2 regions of the Cohnella algarum genome follow, and region 2 is predicted to be linked to the other one. Evidence: a T-box and tRNA genes for the amino acid it is inferred to sense, from the RefSeq annotation. Region 2 holds a T-box; the other holds one or more tRNA genes.
What was found. A T-box is a leader RNA that pairs with one kind of tRNA and senses whether it is charged. The one in region 2 lies ahead of JW799_RS27420 (valine--tRNA ligase), so its partner is inferred to be a tRNA-Val.
Positions count from the first base shown of each region.

Region 1: it encodes a tRNA-Val, which carries the amino acid that the T-box ahead of JW799_RS27420 (valine--tRNA ligase) is inferred to sense. The anticodon was not compared.

Region 1 covers NZ_JAFHKM010000002.1:4,405,780-4,417,176, reverse strand. The annotation lists gene JW799_RS19810 (MBL fold metallo-hydrolase) at 85-825, shown strand; gene JW799_RS19805 (hypothetical protein) at 1,066-1,314, opposite strand; gene JW799_RS19800 (hypothetical protein) at 1,393-1,563, opposite strand; tRNA gene JW799_RS19795 (tRNA-Val) at 1,745-1,820, shown strand; gene JW799_RS19790 (hypothetical protein) at 1,931-2,599, shown strand; tRNA gene JW799_RS19785 (tRNA-Val) at 2,680-2,755, shown strand; gene JW799_RS19780 (uracil-DNA glycosylase) at 3,085-3,807, opposite strand; tRNA gene JW799_RS19775 (tRNA-Leu) at 3,986-4,074, opposite strand; tRNA gene JW799_RS19770 (tRNA-Ile) at 4,642-4,718, opposite strand; tRNA gene JW799_RS19765 (tRNA-Met) at 4,748-4,824, opposite strand; gene JW799_RS19760 (YycC family protein) at 4,940-5,107, opposite strand; gene JW799_RS19755 (hypothetical protein) at 5,198-5,362, opposite strand; gene JW799_RS19750 (ABC transporter substrate-binding protein) at 5,476-7,023, opposite strand; gene JW799_RS19745 (ABC transporter substrate-binding protein) at 7,109-8,665, opposite strand; gene JW799_RS19740 (ATP-binding cassette domain-containing protein) at 8,662-9,543, opposite strand; gene JW799_RS19735 (ABC transporter permease) at 9,548-11,397, opposite strand, start outside.
Region 2 covers NZ_JAFHKM010000002.1:6,039,585-6,050,981, reverse strand. The annotation lists gene ccsA (cytochrome c biogenesis protein CcsA) at 1-188, shown strand, start outside; gene JW799_RS27455 (precorrin-2 dehydrogenase/sirohydrochlorin ferrochelatase family protein) at 270-917, shown strand; gene hemC (hydroxymethylbilane synthase) at 948-1,886, shown strand; gene cobA (uroporphyrinogen-III C-methyltransferase) at 1,891-3,456, shown strand; gene hemB (porphobilinogen synthase) at 3,474-4,466, shown strand; gene JW799_RS27435 (Crp/Fnr family transcriptional regulator) at 4,505-5,167, opposite strand; gene hemL (glutamate-1-semialdehyde 2,1-aminomutase) at 5,257-6,558, shown strand; gene JW799_RS27425 (LysM peptidoglycan-binding domain-containing protein) at 6,734-8,245, shown strand; T-box leader at 8,447-8,691, shown strand; gene JW799_RS27420 (valine--tRNA ligase) at 8,740-11,397, shown strand, end outside.

The DNA.
Region 1 (11,397 bases), 1.6 Mb from region 2:
AGATTATGGTATATTCAATTCAGTTTTAAATGCGTTCGTTTGCAACGATTCAAACTGGCAGATGAGACAGCTGGGAGGCTTGGAATGGATATCCAAATGCTGGGGACGGGAAGCGCCTTCGCCAAAACGTTTTTCAACAACAATGCGCTGATCTATTCCGGTGGCCGCATCCTTTTGATCGATTGCGGGCATACGGCTCCGAAGATGCTTTACCGACTCGGCATTTCGCCGGACGATATCGACGCCATCTTGATTTCGCACATCCACGCCGACCACGTCGGAGGACTCGAAGAACTCGCGTTCAAGTACAAATTTACATATAAGACGAGAAAGCCGTTGTATATCGCCGAAACGCTTGTCGAATCGCTATGGCAGCATTCGCTGCGGGGCGGGCTGGAGCAGGAGCATTACGACTCGCTGCAGCATTTTTTCGACGTGCGGCCGCTTCCCGAAGGAACTCGCGTCGAGCTGCTAAGCGGTTTGAGGGCGGAATTGCTTCGAACCGATCACATTCCGAACAAATACAGCTACTCGATTTTGCTGAACGACTCGTTCTTTTATACGGCCGATATGAAGTTTAATCCGGAACTGCTCGCGAAGCTCGTTCGCGAACGGGGCGTGACTACGATTTTTCACGACTGCCAGCTGCATGAGCCCGGAACCGTTCACGCGTGCCTTCCCCAGCTGCTGACGCTGCCGGACGACATCCAGGAACGAATCCGGCTTATGCATTACGGAGACGATCAGCCCGATTTCATCGGAAAAACCGGAAAAATGACGTTCGTCGACCAGCATAAACGCTATACTCTTCCGTTTTCGGGATGACAACCGGATCCGGAATGCGGTATGATGAGAAAAATTCGCCTACGGAAAGGATGCCTGCGTTTTGGTTGCCGCCTACGTGATATCCGCGATCCTGCTCGTCGTCATGATTTGGGTGCTGCTCTGGGTCACCAAAAAAGCCTACTCCCGCAAATGGGAAGAATGAACGACAAAAGCTCCGACGCCTTCAAGCGGCAGCGGAGCTTTTGCTATGATTCGGCGCTTGCGGCGGGCGCGGCGAGCTTACCACCCGACGCCCCACTCCAGGCCCGGCGTGACGTTTCGCGACCGGTACACGTCTTGTGAGACTTCGCTCGGGTATACGCTCGCGAATACCTTCGATTCGGCCGAATCCGAAGCGCCGGGGGCGATCGCGCCGGCGGGAACGGCCGGCTTTTGGCCGCAGGCGGCCAGGCCGATCGTCGCCGACAGGAGGGCGGCAACGGCGAAGCGGCGAAGCGCCCGGCGGCGGTTCGCTAAACCGAACGGCATGGCGGCGGCCTCCTTCCTTTCATTCGGAACGCTGCGCTGTCGCTCCGTTTTACTCAGAATACCCGCCGCATCCGGGTCTTAATCCGTCGGATCGCCTTTTTTGCCCGGATCGTCCTTGATCGTCCAAATGAACCGCCGGTCGTGTTTGAGCGAATCCTCGCGCACCATGCGGGCGACGGCCAGCATGACCGCCCCGATCAGACCGAACATGGCGAGCAGCGCCAGCGTCAGGATGACGCCTTCCTCCATCGGACCGTTCCTCCCGTTCCAAGGCATTTATTTTATACATACGCCGGTCCGAAAGCTTCATTACTTTTACTTTTTCCGTCCGCGAAAATTTGGCGTTCTTTGTGCAAAACAATTCCCGCCCAAACGGTTGACACGGCTTTCCGAAGTTGGTATTATACAAAATGTGCTTGCGAGATAGTATGATCTGATAGCTCAGCTGGGAGAGCACCATCTTGACAGGGTGGGGGTCACAGGTTCGATCCCTGTTCAGATCACCATAATCGACAGCCAGCCTTCCCGTATTCGCGGGAAGGTTTTTTTCTTTTTGTTACCCGTTTAGAGATGCTCCATCGTACCAACAATAGGTTAACGAAGGAGTGAAGACAACATGCCGAACAAAAAATCCACGACAAGCCGTACGCTGCTGTTGACGCTTGCTTTCCTGCTTCTCCTGCCCGCCGCCGCCGGCGCGGCCGAACCGTCCCCCGAAGCCGTCCGGGCCGAGACGCCCTCCGTTTCTTCGATTCATAAGCGGATGGCCCATCCGCCTCGTCCCGTCCCGAACGAAGAACTGCTCAAGCTGTTGAAAATCGACGAGACTACGCTCCATAACGAGCTGGCCGCCGGCAAATCGTTGGCGGACGTCGCCGCGAGCAAAGGCGTTGCGAAACAAAAGGTCGTCGATCTGCTCGTCAGCCAGCATGTGAAAAGGCTGAACGAAGCGGTCAAAGCCGGACAGATTACCGAAGACGAAGCCGGCAAATGGAAATCGAAGATGGAGGAACGAGTGCGGCTGCTCGTCGACAGCAAAGGCGGCATGCACCATCGTCACTTTCGGGGCGCGAAGCGGTTGAACGACATCTCGCAAGTGCTTGGCATGGAACCGAAAGCGCTGATCGAAGAGCTTAAAAAGGGCAAATCCGTCGTGCAAATCGGCAAGGAGAAAGGCATCAGCGCGGAGACGATCGAAAGCAAGCTGCTGGAGAAGGAAAAAGCGAGAATCCACGACCAGATCAACCGCGTTTGGGACAAGCAGCGCCAAATCAACCGAAGCTGAAGAATTCGAAAAAAAATTCCCGATCCCTCTTTACATTCCGGCTGCATCCCGCTATAATAGATCAAGTCGAAACACTTCTTGATCTGATAGCTCAGCTGGGAGAGCACCATCTTGACAGGGTGGGGGTCACAGGTTCGATCCCTGTTCAGATCACCATATCGCATTTGAAGCCCCGCCGGCTGGCGGGGTTTTTTGCTTGGGCTCGACAGGGGACGGTTGGCGGCGCAGCATCGGGACAGGCTTTACGAGCCCTTCTCCCCGCCTGCGGCAAGATTGGCCGCTTATACAGCGAAACCGCTCGTGCCGGGAACGCGTGCGGCTCCGCTATGCAAAAAGATGCGCGGCAAGTCGGCGCATTTTTCAAACCGCGTCGGTCATTTTAGGCCGTTAATTAAGGATGGACGGCGATTCCCCGACTCCGTTAACGTCTGCGCCGTATTCCGCTTCGCCAAGGGGCCGATGATGTCCCGCCCCCTTCCCTCTCGTCAAAGCGCTCCGCCTCCGGACGCCCGAAGACCTTCAGCGGCTCGGTCCGCCTCCGGAATCTGCCAGTCGATCTCGGATTCTCCGACGGACCGCAAAAAAGCGTTTGTTCGCGAAAACGGACGGCTGCCGAAAAATCCGTTGTGCGCCGAAAACGGACTCGGATGCGGCGAAGCGATGACGTGGTGCCGCGACCGGTCGATGAACGACGCTTTTTCCTGCGCGTGCCTTCCCCACAGGATGAACACGATCGGCTTCTCTCGCTCGTTGAGCGCCGCGATGACCGCGTCCGTGAACTTTTCCCACCCGAGACCTTTGTGCGAATTCGGCTGGCCCTCGCGCACCGTCAGCACCGCGTTCAGCAGCAGCACGCCCTGCCTGGCCCAATGCTCCAGAAAGCCGTGGCTCGGAATCGCGCAACCCAGATCGTCCCGCAGCTCCTTGTAAATGTTCTGCAGCGACGGAGGCGTCTTCACGCCCGGCATCACCGAAAAGCTGAGCCCGTGCGCTTGGCCGGCTCCGTGGTACGGGTCCTGCCCGAGAATGACCACCTTAACGTCCTCGTAAGCCGTCAGATGAAGCGCCTGAAAAATATGATACATATCCGGATAAATGCGTCTGTCCCTGTACTCCTCCGCCAATTGCCGCCTTAGCTCCCGATAGTACGGCTTCTCCATTTCCGGCTCGAGAACCGGTCCCCAATCATTGCGGAATACGGCCGCCATCTTGCGTTCCTCCATTTTCTGTCGTCGTTAACTCTTCTATTATAGCAATCTATCGGACATCCGTGAAACCGCCGCGAAGTCCCCTTGCGGTTCCGCCCGGAAAACAAAAAATCCTGCCTCGGCGTTTAGCCGGACAGGACAACTGGCGTTAAATGTTAAGGAGTGCTCCTTAAAAAAATGGTGCCGAGGACGGGAATCGAACCCGTACGGGTGTCACCACCCCCAGGATTTTAAGTCCTGTGCGTCTGCCTGTTCCGCCACCCCGGCGCGAAAATCGCGCTGCCGCGCGCATTGGCGCGTATTCCGCCAACCGCGAAATCGACCATTCGAAAACGATCAACGTTCTACATATTACCACGTCCGGGCATACGCGTCAACAAAATCGCGGGCCGGCTTCCCCCAGCAATGGCAGAGCGGGCGCGCAAGAATGGGGGAATCTGCGAATGATTTCGTCCAAGCCATCCTCTTCTTCCATCATAAACTATACTATGAAGCTGAAAGGTGGTGGCTTACGATGTCTTTGAGGAGAAAAACGATCGTCGTCAAACTCCGCCCCGGTCAAAAAGCGATTATCATTTGCAAGCATCGGAGACGCAGAAATCCGCTATCCCTCTAATCTCTCAATTCGCAATTCCCGCATTCAACGCAGCCTGTCAAAAACGCCCTTCGGGGCGTTCTTTTTATCATTGGCCCGCTTTCCGCGCCCGACTTTCCGCCGTTCGCGCCCGTTTCCCGCACAAACAAAAAAACGCCTCCTTCCGCTTGATGCCGTTAACCGGCTTGGGAAGTAGAGACGATTCGCATTCGCCTTTGCATCGCTGCTTGCATCCTCAGTGGTGGGCCCTGAGGGACTTGAACCCCCGACCAATCGGTTATGAGCCGACCGCTCTAACCAACTGAGCTAAGGGCCCTCGTCTGAAGTCCGTTTGAGGTTTAAGTTTGGTTGCGGGGGCAGGATTTGAACCTGCGGCCTTCGGGTTATGAGCCCGACGAGCTACCGGACTGCTCCACCCCGCGACGTTCACCATCAATCTGTCGACAGCGACAAGAATTAATATACTACAAGAGTAATGAATAAGTCAAGGAAAAAATAACAATCCGTTAAAAAAAGTCGTCGCGCTTCCGGCTTGAGCTATTCCTCCTTTTTGACGTTTCCGCCGGAGGCCGCATCGGCCTTTGCCATTTCCGCCAACTTCTGCAGCAAAATATGCTGCGGCATATGCATCAGATGCTCGAGCGGCACCTTCAAATGTTCGGCAAGCTTTTGCGCGGTTTCCGCCGTCAACGGCATTCTTCGCATGCTCCCGCCCCTTTCTTCTAAAACGATAACACAACCCCTTCACGCTGCCAAGGCCGGCTTCGCGGCAAACGGCGAATCCGGCCTTGGCGGCTAAGGCATAAAACGAACTCCGTACTTCCCTTTGCGCGATCGAAACACTTCGATTTCCCGCGGCATGTCGATCCCGAACAGCCACCCGTCGTGCTCCATCCGGCGAACGAGACAGCCTGCCTGGAACTTGCTGTCGTACAGCCTCGACCAATAGACCCAATTCATCGCTGGCCATCCTTCCGGTGAATAAGCTCCAGGCTTTAGGATGCTCCTTCGCGCTTCGGTCTACTCTTAGGGGCTAGCCGTACGGACGATCCGAAGAGCGGGAAAGCCGAAAATCAGCCTCCCGACGCCCGACGGAGCATTTCCCTCTGGATCGCTTCCTGATCGCCCAAATAAGGCGTAAGATCGATCTCCCCGGTCGGGTTCTGCTTGATTTCCTGCAGCAGCTCGTTGCCGTTTTCCTGCCATTCCTGCAGCGCTTCCTTGACGCCCAAATCGCCGCGGACCGCCTTTTGGAACGATTGGTCGCCGAGTTGCTGAATATAGCCCAGGTTGGGGCGTTCCCGATAAAGGCTTTGCTCGGCCTGATTATACTCGTAAGGAATCGGCTTTTGCTTGTAGAACGCCTCGATATTGTAGGCCATGCCGTCGAGAGGCTTGACGAACTCGGTCAGCGAGCTCATCTGGTACGTGCTTCTTGCCTTGAATTTGGCCGTTTCCTTGCTCGTGCTGAACTTGATGAACTCCCAGGCATCGTCCGCATTGGCCGCGTTGGCGTTGATCACCATCACTTCGCCCAGGTACATCCCGCTGCTCGCTTCCGGCATCTCCGGAAGCACCGGGTAGGTGACGACATCCCAATCAAGGGGCTCGTAATTTTCCATTTTGTCTACGTTATCGTTATAAGTCTTGAGCTCGTTGATCAGGTAATTGTTGCTGATCATCATGGCGACGCGGTTCGTAAAGAACGGACGGTTCGAATACGGATTGTAGCGGTAGTTGCCGTCGGCGGGCATCTCCTCCACGAAATCTTCCGCGCTCGGAATCACTTTTTGCTGCGCCAGCTCGATCGGGCGCTCCCAGGCCCGTTCCCACTGCGGCGTATTGACCGTCATCGTCTCGGCCTTGTCGTCGAACATCCTCAGTTTCAGCGGGGCGACGATGTTATTGACGCTGTACATGCTCAATTCGGAGTTCCAGTCGTTCAACGTCAATCCGAATATCCGCTCGGCGCCCTCTCCCGTGCTCATTTGAGTGGCCAGGTCGAAAATTTGGTCCCACGTCATCCCGTCGGTCGGCGGAGTGACGCCCGCTTTCGAAAACAACGTCTTGTTGTAAAACAAAACGCTGGAGCTGAACGTAGAGGTCAGCCCGTAAACCTGGTTGTTGCCCGCCTCCCGGATGCTTTCGATGACGGACGGCACGAACGCTTCCAAATCCACTTTGTCTTTCTTGATGTACGAATCCAGCGAAACGAGCAAATTATCCTGAATCAGCCGGCCCATCGTTCCCTGATCGGTGACGAGCACGTCGACCGGATTCGGTCCCGTCAGCATTTCCTTGAGCCGTTCGTACGTATCGATTTGCTGAAATTCCTTTTGCTCCTCTTCCGAAGCGTACATCATCTCCGAATAGTCGGTCGCATATTGGAATTCGATGTCGATGTTCCCTTTGGATAGTTCGAACATATCCGTGTATTCCTGACGGTAATAGGATTCGCTGTCCTGGCTGCCCGAAACCATGCCGATGCGCAGCGTGCGGCGATTGTTCGGATCGTCTGACGCGTCTCCTCCGCTGCACGCGGCGGCGAGAGCGGCGACGACGGACAAAACGAGCACGACGGACAGCGACTTCAACGTATGTAATCGAAGAAATGAGCGCAAGAAAATTCCCCCTTATCCTTGTAAAAACGCCGCGCAGACCGCCCCGTCGGTTGACTGCGCGGCGACGTTTCGCTACCCTGTTGCGTCAGCCGACTGCAACCGCGGCAGACGTAGCCGAGTCGTAAAGAATCGGACCGCCTCCTCCGCCGTACACGTCGTCGTTGACGCCTTCGATCGGACCGTTCGGCGTCAGCTTGATTTTCTGCAGCAGTTCGTTCCCCTTCGTCTCGAATTCGGCGAGCGCTTCCTCTACCGACATTTCGCCGTTGACGACTTTGTTGTACTGGGTATTGGCGAGCGAATCGATCAGGTTCAAATTCGGACGTTCCTGATACAGTTTCGTGTAGACCGCCAAATTTTGCTGCGGAATCGGCTTCGTCGTCGTGAAGGCTTCCATGTTGTAGCTCATGCCTTCCTTTGGCTTCGCGTATTCGATCAGCGACGGAAGCTCGTAGCTGCTGCGGGCCCGCAGCTTGCCCCACTCCTTGCCGTTCATGAACTTGACGAATTCCCAGGCGTCGTCCGGATTCGGAGCCTGCGAGTTGATGGCGGCGAGCGTATTCATATAAATATATCCGCTGATCCCGGGCGCTTCCGCGAACGTCGGCACGGACACGACATCCCAATCGAGCGCCTCCATGTTTTCGAACTTGTCTACGTTGCGGTTGAACGTGTCGATTTCGCTGATCATGCTGTACGAGCCGATGACCATCGCGACTTTGCCGCGGAAAAACGGCTGCTGCTCGTAAGGATTGTAGCGGTACGGTCCGTCGGTCGCCGGCTGCTCGAACACGAGATCCTCCTGCGACGGGAGCACCTTTTCCTTGAACAGATCGGTGTACGTCGTCCATACGTTTTTCCATTGCGGCGTATTGATCGTCATCGTTTCGCCTTTTTCGTCGAACATTTTCAATTGCAGCGGCGCGGCGAAGCTGGTCAGATCGTAATAGCCGTTGCTGTAGCCCCATTGGTTGAACGTGAACCCGAACGTCGCATCCTGGCCTTCGCCGGTCTTCAGTTGGCGCGCCAGGTTGAACAATTCTTCCCACGTCATGCCGTTCGTCGGCGGGGTGATGCCGAGGTTGCTGAACATCTTCTTATTATAAAAAAGCGCGGAAGGCGAGTACGTCGGCGCGAGAGCGTACAGATTTTGGCCGTCGCCCAGGTCCTTGATGCCTTCGATGACGGCCGGAACGTATTCGGCGGTGTCGATTTCGTCTTCTTTCATCAGCGGATCGAGCGGCTTGAGCAGATTTTCCTGCACCATCGTGCTCAGCATGCTCGAATCGTTCAAAATCATGACGTCAACCGGGTTCGGCCCCGTCATGATTTCCTTTACCTTCTCCAGCGGATCCGGCTGCTGCGTTTCCGGGGTTTGCTCCTCGAACTGCGTCTCGGTCCAGTCGATCGCCGGCACGATTTCGATGTCGATGTTGCCGTGCGTAAATTCGAACAGGTCGGTATATTGCTGGCGGAAATATTGTTCGTCCTGGCTGCTGCCGTACATCGTCCCGATGCGCAGCGTACGGCGGTTGTTCGGGTCGTCGGTCTCGTTGCCTCCGCTGCAAGCGGCGAGCAAAGTGCCGGCTAGCGTCAGGCTTATTCCGGCCAGCGCGAGCTTGCGAAATCGGTTGTTCTTCATGCGGGTTCCTCCTCGATCGGTTTCGGTGCTTTGATGACAATTTGTTCCCCGTCAAACTCCATGCTCGCCTTGTCGCCGATTTCCAGGGCTTGCAAATACTCCTTCGGAATTTGCAGCCGTCCTACGCGGTCCACGACGACAAAGGCTTCGTGTTCTTCGTTCAACCCCCCTCCGAGAGGAGGCGCGTCGTCCAAATTCGGATTCCGCTTGATAAATTCGGTGCTCGTCAGGCCGTCGCGGATGGCCACGACGCGGTCGACCTTGCTCGCCAGCGACAGATCGTGGGTAACGATGACGATCGTCAACCCCAGCTCCCGGTTGAATCGCCGGAAAATGTCCATGATGAGATCCGACGTCCGCGTGTCGACGGATCCCGTCGGCTCGTCGGCCAGCAGCAGCTGCGGCTTGTTGGCCAAAGAAATCGCGATTGCCACGCGCTGCTGCTCGCCGCCCGACAGCTGGGTGAGCTTGTTGTGCATGCGCTCCTTCAGACCTACCCACTCCAGCAGTTGCTTGGCGTAAGCCCGGTCCAGCTTGCCGGAAAACATCATCGGCATCTCGACGTTTTCCAGCGCGGTCAGAAAGGGCAGCAGATTGCGCGCGTTGTTCTGCCAGATAAAGCCGACCGTCTCCCGCTTGTATTTCACGAGATCGTCGTCGCTCGCCTTGAGCAGGTTCCATGGGCCGACGGTCACCTGGCCCGCCGAAGGGCGGTCGAGGCCGCCCAAAATGTTCAGCAGCGTCGACTTGCCGCTTCCGCTGTTGCCGATGATGGCCATCATTTCGCCCGGGGCGACGGCCAAATTCAGCCCCTGCAGCGCGACGACCTCGAGATCGTCCGCCTTGTAAATTTTGACCAATCCTTCGCAAGTAATCACAAAGTTACCGCTCCTCTCCCAGCTTGACGGCTTGATGCACTTTCAAGCGGCGAATATGCGTCACGAGCATCGCGATGCCGATCGCCATCATGACGCCGACGACGCCGTACAGCCGGAAATCGTCGGCATTGTCGAACACGACTTTGAACGGCGGCACTTGATTGGCGGCGTTGTCGGTCGTTTGCAAAAACGGGAGAAACAGAAGGCTCGTCGCCTTGCCGATGCCGATGCCGAGACCGATCGAAAGCCCTGCCGTAAAAATCTGCTCCAAAAGCAGCATGCCGGTCAATTGCCCGCGCGACAAGCCCATGGCCCGCAATGTCCCGATTTGCACGATTCTTCCCGACAAATTGAAAAACCAGAACAAAATGTAGCCCGACAGCGAAACGATGATCGTCACGAGGAATCCGAGACTTAAAATGCCGAACACGCCGCCCCGGGCCGGATGCTTCGCCTGGGTAATCAGCTCGCTGCGGGCGTCGTCGATCGACGCGATCTGGATGCTTTTCTCTTGCAGCACCGGAATGATCGGAGCCGTCAAGGCGTCGGGTTCCATCTTCAGCCACACGTCGTAGGGCATAAGCGGCGCCTGGTCGTAGATGTAGTCCAGATTGGCGACGATGAACGGCGACTGGTCCGGATATTGGGCGGGCCAATACGGAAGGATCGCCGCGACCACGAACTCGACCGGCTGCTCCTGCAGCACGGTTTGCACGATATCCCCGACTTTCATGTTGTATTGGTTCGCCAGGTTCGAGCTGACGAGCGCATATTCCGGCGCTTTCCCCATCAATTCGAGATATTTGTACGGACGGGCCGGATACAAATCGTCGCGGAACCAGGCGACCCGGGCAAAATCGACGTTGTCGATGCCGACGATCGTCCCTTGCCCCGCCGTTCGCCCGGAAATCGTAATGTTCGCCTTCGTTTGCAGCACCCTTGCGGCGTGCTCCACGCCGGGAAGCGTGCGGAACACTTCGAACGGCGGCTCGTTGTAGTTGACCCGGGTAACCGTCGGCGTCTGGCCGCCGCCGCCCGAACCTCCTCCGCCTTGCCCCTGGCCGCCGCCGCCGGAACCGCCGGACGGGGCTTCGAATTCCGGGCTTGCTTCCCAGCTCGTTTTAACGATGACGTCGGCGCCGTATTTGTACAAAATCCGCTCTTCCGAATTGAGCCCGATCGTGCGGGCGGCCGAAGCGTTGTACACGCCGAGCCCCAGCGTCAATATCAGCAAAATCATGAGCGGGTAATACGAGCGGGACGAACGCGACAGCTGCGTGAGCGTCAAGTAAAGCGACACCGGAAGAAACGACTTTCCGATCCAGTTGAACAGCTTCAGCAGCAGCGGGAACAGCCGCAAAAAGACGAGCGCGGCGGCGAAAATCGCGAGCGCCGGCACGAAAAACAGAAACGGCTGGACGTTCAGCTGGTCCGTCGTGACGCCGGTCGCGAACGACACCATCTGGCGTTCGTTGAACAAGTACCAGCCGTAGCCGGCGACGCCGAGCAGCGCGACGTCGAGAAACCAGCGCTGCCATACCGGCGAACGGTCCGCCCGCGCCATCTTCCGCTTGTAGTCGACGATCGACGTCCGCGTAAAGACGAGCGCCGGAATGACGGCGGCCCCGATGGCGACGAGCACGGCCGCGGTTCCGGCCAAAATCCCGTCCGTTCCGAATCCGACGGGAATCGCCTTCCGGTTGACGAATTCGAGAAATCCGCTGGCCGAGCCGATGCTTTTGGCCATGAACCAGCCGATGAATGGACCCGCGACGAGCGAAACGGCGCCAAGCAAAACGCCTTCGAGCAAAAACAGCATGAAAATTTGCCGCGTGCCCGCGCCCCGGCTTCGCA
Region 2 (11,397 bases):
AGTACGCGCAGCTGCTCGACGCGAAAGTGCTATTGACCGTCGCGACTTCTTGCGTGTATGCCTATTATTTGTTCGCGAGAGGCGCGAGCCGCGACGACGCCCCCAGGTCGGCCGTTTGGAATTTGACGGGCTACTTGATTTTGATCGCCGGTGTTTTCGTCAATTCGTTCTCTTCGTTTCATAAATAAGAGGAACGCGTTGCTTCCCGGCGACGTCATAGGCTAAGATGAGAGGTAATCGATTTTGCGTTCGGACGGAGGAAAGCCGGCATGTGGTATCCGGTCATGCTGAACATGCAAGGCAAACGCTGCCTCGTCGCCGGGGGAGGGGCGGTCGCGGAGCGAAAAACCGCGGGCCTGCTCGACGCCGCCGCCGACGTGCGGGTCGTCGGCCCGGCCCTTTCCCCGAAGCTGCGGGAATGGGCGGCCGCGGGCGCGATTCGAGCTTGCGAGCGGCCGGTCGAAGCGGCGGATTTGGACGAGGCGGATTTCGTATTCGCGGCGACGGATCGGCCGGAGACGAACCGGTGGATCGCGGAGCACGCCCGCGCGCGCGGAATCCCGGCAAACGTTGCGAGCGACGGGGAAAGCGGGGATTTTTTGACGCCCGCCGTCGTTCGCCGCGGGGATCTCGTGCTGGCCGTCAGCGCGACCGGCGCCGGGCCCGCGCTGTCGTCGCGGATCGCGAAGGAGCTCGAAGCCCGTTACGGGGCGGAATATGAAGGAATCGCGCGGCTTTTGCGAACGGTCCGCGGCGAAGTCAAATCCGCCGTCGAAGACGCGGCGGAGCGCCGCCGGCTGCTGCGGGCGGCCGTCAGCGACGAGGCGCTCGAGCTATGGCGGCGCTTCGCTGACGGAGAAGAAGAACCGGACGCGGCTTCGCTGCTGCGCCACCTTGAACGGATATCCGAAACCTAATACTTATCGCCTAAGCAACGGGAGGACGCCATGCGCACCATTATCGTCGGCAGCCGTCAAAGCGCGCTCGCCATGACCCAAACCGGACAAACCATCGAACTTCTGAAAGCGGCATCCGCCGCCTCCGGACTTGACTTCGAATTCGAAGTCAAACCGATCGTCACGAAGGGCGACCGCATTCTGGACGTCACGCTCTCCAAAGTCGGGGGCAAGGGCCTGTTCGTCAAAGAGATCGAACAGGCGCTGCTGGACGGCGAAATCGACTGCGCCATCCACAGCATGAAGGATATGCCGTTCGATCTGCCGGAGGGGCTCGTCATCGGGGCCGTGCCGCCGAGAGAAGACCCGCGCGATTGTCTCGTCAATCTGCACGGGTATACGGTAGCCACGCTGCCGCAGGGCGCGCGCGTCGGCACGAGCAGCTTGCGCCGCGCCGCGCAGCTGGCGGCGCTTCGGCCCGATCTGCGCATCGAGTCGCTCCGCGGCAATATCGATACCCGGCTGCGCAAGCTGGAAACCGAAGGCCTCGACGCGATCGTGCTGGCCGCGGCGGGACTGCGCCGGATGGGCTGGGGCGAGCGGATCACGGCGTACGTCGAGCCGGACGAATGCCTGCCCGCCGTCGGACAGGGAGCGCTTGCGATCGAATGCCGCGGGGACGACGAGGCGCTGCTGAACTTGCTGTCGCGGCTGAACGATCCGCGAACGGAGCGCGCCGTGCGGGCCGAGAGGCGTTTTCTCGGCAGGCTGAACGGCGGCTGCCAGGTGCCGATCGGCGCCTATGCGGAAGCCGAGTCCGACCTGCCGGATGCCCGCATCCGCATGACGGGCATGGTGGCTTCGCCCGACGGCGCGACGCTGCTGCGCGCCGAAGCCGACGGCGCCGACCCGTTTGCGGTCGGCGACGACGTCGCACGGCAGCTGATCGGACGGGGAGCGGACAAGCTGCTGGCGGAAGCGAGGGAATAGGACGATGGGCGTGGGGAAAGTTTACTTGGTCGGAGCGGGCCCCGGCGATCCGAAGCTGATTACGGTGCGCGGGCTGGAAGCGCTGCGGCGCTCCGACGCGATCGTCTACGATCGGCTCGCGGGACCGCAATTGCTCGGGCAGGCGCGGGCCGACGCCGAGCGAATTTACGTGGGCAAACGGCCGGACCGCCACACGATGAAGCAGGAAGAGATCAACCGGCTGCTCGTGAGGCTGGCGCTGGAGGGCAAAACCGTTTGCCGGCTGAAGGGCGGCGATCCGACCGTGTTCGGCCGGGTCGGCGAAGAGGCGGAGCTGCTGAAGCAGAACGGGATCGCCTACGAGATCGTTCCCGGCATCACGTCCGCGATCGCGGTGCCCGCCTATGCCGGCATACCGGTCACGCACCGCGACCTGGCTTCCTCGTTTTCGATCGTGACCGGCCATGAAAGCCCGGACAAGCTGGACCGGTCGATTTATTGGGATAAAGTGACGAACGCGACCGGCACGCTGCTTTTTCTGATGGGCGTGGCCAAGATCGGCTACATCAGCGAGCAGTTGATCAAGCACGGACGCTCGCCCGATACGCCCGTCGCGCTCGTGCGCTGGGGAACGCGGGCCGAACAGGAGACGCTAGTCGGCACGCTCGAGGATATCGAGCGGAAGGTGATCGAGGCGAACTTCGAGCCGCCGGCCGTTATCGTCGTGGGCGAAGTCGTTCGCCAGCGGGAGACGCTGCGCTGGATCGAAGACAAGCCGCTGTTCGGCTGCCGGATTCTCGTGACGCGAGCGAGATCGCAGGCGAGCGAACTCGCCGGCAAAATCGACGAGCTGGGCGGGGAAGCGTACGAGTTTCCGACGATCGAAACCCGGCCGCAGCAGAATCCGGGAAGGGTCGAACGGATCGGGGCGGCGCTTGCGGAAGCGGAAACTTACGACTGGATCATTTTGACGAGCGTCAACGGCGTCGAATTTTTTTTCCGCTGGCTGGAGGCCAATCGGGTCGATATCCGGAGATTCCACCGGGCGTCGTTCGCCGCGGTCGGCCCGAAAACGGCCGAAGCGCTGCAAGCCCGGGGCATCGTGGCGGACGTGCTGCCCGAAAAGTTTCAGGCGGAGCATTTGCTCGAAAGCTTGAAGAGCAGGCTCGTTTCCGGGCAAAAGGCGCTCCTTCCTCGCGGCGATCTGGCCCGCAAGCAGCTTCCGAAGGAGCTGAAGGCGCTGGGCATCGAAACGGTCGAGCTGGATCTTTACGAAACGGTTTTGCCGGTCGTGCAGGACGAGCTGCTGCCCGAACTGCTGAGGGAGGGCGCCATTCATATCGTGACGTTTACGAGCTCGTCGACGGTGACCAACCTTTTTGCCGCCCTGCGCCAAGCCGGCATCGACGACCCGCTCGCGCTGCTGGAAGGCGTCGAAGCGGCCTGCATCGGCCCGGTCACCGCCATGACGGCGGAGGGACTGGGGCTTAAGGTGACGATCGCGCCAAAGGAAGCGACGATCGACGGGCTCGTTCAAGCGATCGTCGACCGCAGACGGGAGCTGCTTCGGCAGTCCCGAACCATCAACTAGCAGGAGGCGTGTCCATTATGGCTTTTCCGATTCATCGTCACCGCCGGTTGCGGCGCACCGAAGCGCTGCGCAATCTGGTCAGGGAGACGCATTTGCACGTTCACGACCTGATCGCTCCGATTTTCGTCATTCACGGGGAAAACGTCAAAAACGAAATTCCGTCAATGCCGGGCGTTTATCACTGGTCGGTCGACCGGCTCGAAGAAGAAATCCGTTCGATCCAGGAACTCGGCATTCAGGCCGTCCTTCTATTCGGCATTCCTTCGCATAAAGACGACGTCGGCACGGGAGCGTTCGAGGAAAACGGCATCGTACAGCTTGCGACGCGCAAAATCAAGGCAATCGCCCCCGAGCTTGTCGTCATCGCCGATACGTGCCTTTGCGAGTTCACCGATCACGGGCACTGCGGCGTTTTGCGCCATGACGGCGGCAATCATGCCTTCGTCGACAACGACGCGTCTTTGGAGCTGCTCGTGCGCACGGCGGTTTCGCAGGCCGCGGCGGGGGCCGACATCATCGCCCCGTCCAATATGATGGACGGGTTCGTCGCGGCGATTCGCCAAGGCCTCGATGCGGCGGGATTCGACCATATTCCGATTTTGTCGTATGCCGTCAAATATTCGTCCGCCTACTACGGTCCGTTCCGCGAGGCCGCCGACTCGGCGCCCCAGTTCGGGGACCGCAAATCGTATCAGATGGACTGGGCCAACGCGCGGGAAGCGCTGCGGGAAGCCGAGTCGGACGCAGCCGAAGGCGCCGACATGCTGATGGTCAAGCCGGGCCTCGCTTACCTGGACCTTGTGAAGCTTCTGAAGGAACGGTTCGACTTGCCGCTCGCGGTTTACAATGTCAGCGGGGAGTATTCGATGGTCAAGGCGGCCGCGCAAAACGGCTGGATCGACGAAAAGCCGATCGTCCTGGAGACGCTGACCGGCATGAAGCGGGCGGGGGCGGACATGATCATCACGTACCACGCGAAGGACGCGGCCCGCTGGCTGCGGGGGGAGTAAGCCGGAAGGCCCGGCTCTCCCGGCCGCCCGGCAGGGAATCAGGATTTGAGCTTGGAGAGGTTCAGCTTGTATTCGTTGATGCCGAACGAAAGCACGCCTTTGCTTTCGAGCTCTCGCAGCACGTCGGACAGCAGCGCTTTCGTAACGCCCGCCTTCTGGGCGAGCTCGTCGAAATTGAGAGCCACGTGGATGGAAATTTGGAGGCCGTCTCGTTTTCCGTGCTTGTTGGCGAGCTGGATGAGATTTTTAAGGACGCGGGTCCGGCCGTCGAGAAACGTCAAGTCGTTCACGTGTTCGTTCGTCTCGCGCAGCCGGTTGCACAGCTCGCTCAAAATGCCTCGGGTAATGTCGAAATGAGCTTCCAGCAACGCCATGAAATCGTGATAAGAGATTTCGAGCACCAGCGTCGACTCCAGCGTCTGGGCGGAAGCCGAGCGGGGACGTCCGTCCAGCAGGGCGAGCTCCCCGAAGCTGTCGCCGGCCGCGGCGACGGTGAGCACCTTTTCTTCGCCGGAAGAGCTGCGGGTAAACAATTTGACCGAGCCGCTGAGCACGATATAGAACGTGGAGCCGGGCTCTTTTTCGTGAAAAAGCACCGTGCCCGGAGCGTAACTGCGGCTGTTTGCGATTTTGTACACATGTTCGAGCTGCTTGTCGCTAAGGCCGTCGAACAGGGCGACGTTTCTGATCCATTGGATCATCGGGGTTCCTCCGTAATGTCAGTATCCAATCATATCCTGAATAGTTTACCACAGGCTTTTCCAAATCAGATAGTGGGGATGTGCCGAAAATGACCGAAAATAGTCGAATTCGCTCCGATTCGCGCTCGAAGCAAGCGTTCGAAAGAGCCAAGCGCTCGATTCCGGGCGGCGTCAACAGCCCGGTCCGGGCATTCAAATCGGTCGGTTTGACGCCGCTCGTCGTCGAACGCGGCGAAGGCAGCCGCATTTACGATATCGACGGACAGGCGTATGTCGATTACGTCTTGTCGTGGGGGCCGCTGATCGCCGGCCACGCGCATCCCGAAGTCGTCGAAGCGATCAAGCGGACGGCGGAAAAGGGGACGAGCTTCGGCGCTCCGACCGAGCTGGAAACGGAAATGGCGGAGCTCGTGTGCGAGCGGGTGCCGTCGGTCGAGGTCGTTCGGATGGTCAATTCCGGAACCGAGGCGACGATGAGCGCCCTGCGCCTGGCGAGAGGCTACACGCAACGCAGCAAAATTTTGAAATTCGAAGGCTCCTACCACGGCCATGCCGACAGCCTGCTGATCAAGGCCGGCTCGGGCGTCGCGACGCTCGGCCTGCCGGACAGCCCCGGCGTGCCGGACAGCGTGGCGAGCCATACCGTGACGGTGCCGTATAACGATCTGAATGCCGTCAAGGTCGCGTTCGAGAAATTCGGCGAAGAGATCGCCGCGGTCATCGTGGAGCCGGTCGCCGGCAACATGGGCGTCGTCCCTCCGCTGCCGGGGTTTCTTGCCGGCCTGCGCGAAGTGACTTCGAAATACGGGGCGCTGCTTATTTTCGACGAAGTGATGACCGGCTTCCGCGTGCATCTGAACTGCGCGCAGGGCCTGTACGGCATTACGCCGGATTTGACGTGTCTCGGCAAGGTGATCGGCGGCGGGCTTCCGGTCGGCGCGTACGGCGGCCGCCGCGACATCATGGAAAAGATGGCCCCGGTCGGGCCGATCTACCAAGCCGGAACGCTGTCGGGCAATCCGCTCGCGATGTCGGCGGGATTGTCCACCTTGAAGCTGTTGAACGAGGCGTCCTACGCGTACATGGAACGGCTTGCGATCCGTCTGCAAAACGGTTTGCAGCAAGCGGCGGCCGATCGCGGCGTCGCCTTGACGATCAATCGGGTCGGCTCGATGGTTTGCCCGTTTTTTACGGACAAGACCGTCATCAACTACGAAGCGGCCAAAGGATCCGATCTGGAGCGGTTTCGCGCCGTATTCGCGCGGCTGCTTGACGCGGGAGTCAATATCCCCCCTTCGCAGTTCGAAGGCTGGTTCCTTTCCATCGCGCATACCGAGGCGGATATCGATTTTACCGTCGAGGCGTTCGCGGCGGCGCTGGCGAAAATTTAATTTTTTTTGAAATCCGTCGACACCCCGTGCGTTTTGGCTTCGCTGCCGCGCGCCGGGGTGTTGTTTTTCGTTTCCGCAGGCATGCCCGACTTCGGACAGCATATAGATAACTAATGAGCTGTGCAGGCCCCGTCCTTTTGCGGGGCGCTTTAACCCCGAAAGGAGGACTGAAGTCGTGACGGAATCGTTAAACGGCTTGCGATTCGATATTTACGAACGGATTCAACTGTCTGAAGACGCGGCGTCCATCGATCAGCTGGAAGAGATCGAACTCGTTCCCCACATGCAGGCGCTGCCCCAGGAGGATCAGGTGCTGCTGAAAGGCCATTTGCTGCTGACGGGCGTTTACCGATCGCAGGAAGAGCCTTCCGCGCTCAGCCAGCTGGAGCACTGGATTCCCGTGGAAATCTCGCTGCCGCTCAGCCGGGTGCAGAGCAAGGACGAACTTGCCGTCGAGATCGACAATTTCGACGTCGACGTGCTGTCGATCCGTTCGCTGAACGTCACCGGCGTGCTGTCGCTGCGCGGGCTGCAAGTTTCCGCTCCGCAGGCGCCCGTATGGCGGGAAGACGGGTTTACCGTCGTTCACCAGGCTCCGGTCGCCGCGCGCGAGCGGCAGGCCTCGCCGGAAGCGTTCGGAGACGTGACCCCGTACCGGGATCGGACGTATGGCGAGTCGAGCGAGGAAATTTCCCCGTTCGGGGGGAAAGATGCCTACCGGGAGCAAGACTCCGGGCCGATCGGGGAATCCTGGGGGCAGCCGCAGGCCGATGATTCGGCGGATCGGGATTACGGCCAAGCGGAAGCTTTCGCTCAACCGCAAAATTTTTATTATTCGCAATCGCCGCCTTTTGAACCTTCGACGACTTACGATGCGGGGACGGACAAGGAATACGCGGCGGAGCGGCCCGCGGGACGGGAGAACCCGAACTCTCCGTACGCCGCGGATGCCCGGGATGAGGATGCGGCGCTCTATGGGGCGCCCGATCGATTCGATTTCGCCGGCGTGAAGGACGGCGGCTCGTATCGGGAAGGCTTCCGGACGGAGCTTCAGCCGGAACCGGAAGGAGAGCCGGAACCGGTTTCGGGTTCCAAGGCGAAGCCTGAGCCGTCGTCCGAACCGATCTCGGTTTCCGCGGCGGAACCCGAGCCGCAGCACAAGCCGCATGCCGAACTGCAACTGCAGGCCGAACTGCAGGCCGAATTGCAGGCTGAACCTCAAGCTGAACCGCAAGCCAATGAACCGCAGGCCGAACCGATTGCCCTTCAGCCGGAGGATCATCCGCCGCAGCCGCGGGAGCCGAAAATCGCGTTAACGGCGAAGTCGGCCGATTCGGCGAACGCGGAGCCCTCCTATGCGTCGGGTCTCGGCCTGTTGACGCAGTTGGGCGAAAAGGCGTCCAAGCGCGAGCCGGAGCCGGCCGCTTCCGCTTCCGCGCCGGCGGATGAGCCGTCCCTTTCGGCCAAAGCGCCGGAGGCGGGCGACGAAATCGAGTGGACGCGGCTATTCCTGTCCAAAGGCGGCGAGGAACAATCGTTCCGCAAATTGAAGCTTTGCATCGTGCAGCGGGAAGATACGCTCGAAGCGATCGCCGTCAGGTACAACGTTCAGCCTAGAGAGCTGCAATTGTACAATCGGCTCGCCGAGCCTCATGTCGTCGAGGGCCAAGTCATTCATATTCCGTAATTTCGGCCGCTTCGCGGAATCGGGAGTTCCGCGGGGCGGTTTTCATTTTTTCTTCAGAATGCTTTAGTTCATGATTCCAACGGAGTGAAAGAGAAACTTGCGGACAGTGGCGAACCCTGCGAGCATTAGCGGGAACTATGGATACGCTCGGGCGTTTGCCCTCATATTGACTGGAAACGTCCATACGGGTATGATAGGAAAATAAAGACGAGGATAGGGAAGAGTACGCAGTTTACGCCTACAGAGAGCGGTCCCGCTGCATCCGGCAGCGCTGGAAGGGAGCCGCAGGACGGTAGCTTGCGGAAGTCGCCCTGGAGTCTCCCGTTTGAACGATCGCGCAGTAGAACGGGACGGCGGCAGCCGTTAACATGCGCTTGAGTGCCGAGCGGCCGGTGGGCCGAGCGGAATGAAGGTGGTACCACGGAAGCGAACCTTTCGTCCTTTGCGACGGGAGGTTTTTGTATTTTTGTCCCTTATGGAGGTTGTGTCCGACGATGAGCGAGTCCCAAGAAAAAACGACCGTCGAAATGCCGACGACGTACGATCCGAAGTTAGCCGAGCAAAAATGGTACGAAGCCTGGCTTGCCGGCGGGTATTTCCAAGCGGGGAAGCGGCCCGACGCTCCCAAATACACGATCGTGATCCCGCCGCCGAACGTGACGGGCATGCTGCATATCGGCCATGCGCTGGACTTCACGCTACAGGACATTCTGATCCGTTTCAAGCGGATGCAGGGCTTTGACGCGTTGTGGCTGCCGGGCACCGACCACGCGGGCATCGCCACGCAGACGAAGGTCGAGCAGAAGCTGCGCGAGGAAGGCAAAAGCCGGTACGATCTCGGGCGGGAAGCCTTTTTGGAAAAAGTGTGGGAATGGAAAGAGCTGTATGCCGACACGATCCGCAGCCAATGGGCCAAAATGGGCCTGAGCCTCGATTATTCGCGCGAGCGCTTCACGCTGGACGAGGGCCTGTCGAAAGCGGTGCGCGAAGTGTTCGTCCGTCTCTATGAGAAGGGGCTTATTTACCGCGGGAAACGGATTATCAACTGGGACCCGGCGGCTCGCACCGCCTTGTCCGACATCGAAGTCGAATATAAAGAGGTCAACGGGCACCTTTATCACCTCCGTTATCCGCTGGCGGACGGAAGCGGCCATTTGACGGTGGCGACGACGCGGCCGGAGACGATGCTGGGGGACACGGCCGTCGCCGTTCACCCGGAAGACGAGCGTTACAAGCACCTGATCGGCAAAATGCTGCGGCTCCCGATCGTGAACCGCGAAATTCCGATCGTCGGCGACGAATACGTCGACAAGGAGTTCGGCAGCGGAGCGGTGAAGATTACGCCGGCGCACGATCCGAACGACTTCGAGGTCGGCCAGCGTCACGATTTGCCCCAAATAACGGTCATGGACGAAAGCGGCCGAATGAACGAGTTTGCCGGTCCGTACCAGGGGATGGACCGGGCCGATTGCCGCAAGCAAATCGTCAAGGATTTGCAGGAGCAGGGCGTCTGCGTCCAAATCGAGGACCACGTTCACCAGGTCGGCCACAGCGAGCGTTCGGGCGCCGTCGTCGAGCCGTACTTGTCGACGCAGTGGTTCGTCGCGATGAAGCCGCTGGCGGAGAAGGCGATCGAATCCCAAAAGTCGGGCCAAGGCGTCAACTTCGTGCCGGACCGCTTTGAGAAAATTTACTTGCACTGGATCGAGAACGTGCGTGACTGGTGCATTTCCCGCCAGCTGTGGTGGGGGCACCGCATTCCGGCCTGGTACAACGCCGAAACCGGCGACATGCATGTCGGCATGGAGGCGCCGGAAGGCGCGGACAAGCCGGACAGCGTCTGGAAGCAGGACGAGGACGTGCTCGACACGTGGTTCAGCTCGGCGCTGTGGCCGTTTTCGACGCTCGGCTGGCCGGCCGAAAGCGACGATTTCAAACGCTACTACCCGACCGACGTGCTCGTAACCGGCTACGATATCATCTACTTCTGGGTCGCGCGGATGATTTTTACCGCCCTGGAGTTTACCGATGCCATTCCGTTCAAGGACGTGCTCATTCACGGTCTCGTGCGCGACGCGGAAGGCCGGAAAATGTCCAAATCGCTCGGCAACGGCGTCGACCCGATCGAGGTCATCGAGCAGTACGGCGCCGATGCGATGCGCTTTATGATTTCGACCGGAAGCACGCCGGGACAGGATTTGCGCTTCCGGCTCGAGAAGGTCGAGCAGGCGCGAAACTTCGCCAACAAGATTTGGAACGCTTCGCGCTTCGCGCTCATGAACCTGGAAGGCTTCCGCGCGGAAGACATCGACCTGTCCGGCGAGCTGTCGACGGCCGACCGCTGGATCCTCCACCGGTTCAACGAAACCGCGCGCGACATTACGCGCTTGATGGAAACGTACGAATTCGGCGAGACGGGAAGGCTGCTGTACAACTTCCTGTGGGACGATCTGTGCGACTGGTATATCGAATTCGCGAAGCTGACGCTGTACGGCCAGGATGCCGCCGCGAAGCGGAACACGCAATCGGTGCTCGCCTATGTGCTCGACCGCACGCTGCGACTGCTGCATCCCTTCATGCCGTACATTTCGGAGGAAATCTGGCAGCACTTGCCGCATGAGCCGGGCGAAACGATCACGCTGGCTACATGGCCGGTCTACGACGCGGGCTTCGAGGCGCCGGAGGCTGTCCGCGAAATGAACCTGCTCATGGACGTTATCCGCGCGGTGCGCAACGTCAGGGCGGAAGTGAACGTATCCCTCGGGAAAAAAATCGAGCTTCTCGTCAAGCCGACCGGCGAGTCGGAAAGCGAAATATTGCGGCGGAACGAGCCGTATTTGCACCGGTTCTGCAATACGTCGAATCTGACGCTCGACGGCGGGCTTACTCCTCCGGACAAGGCGATGACCGCGATCGTGACGGGGGTCGAGCTCTACTTCCCGCTGGCGGGCCTGATCGATATTGCCCAGGAAATCGCCCGCCTGGAGAAGGAACTGGACCACCTGAACAAGGAAGTCGAACGCGTGGAGAAAAAGCTGGCCAACGAAGGCTATCTCGCCAAGGCGCCGGCCCACGTCGTCGAGCAGGAACGGGCGAAAGGCGAGGATTACCGAGACAAGCGCGATAAGGTGGTCGCCCGGATCGCCGAGCTT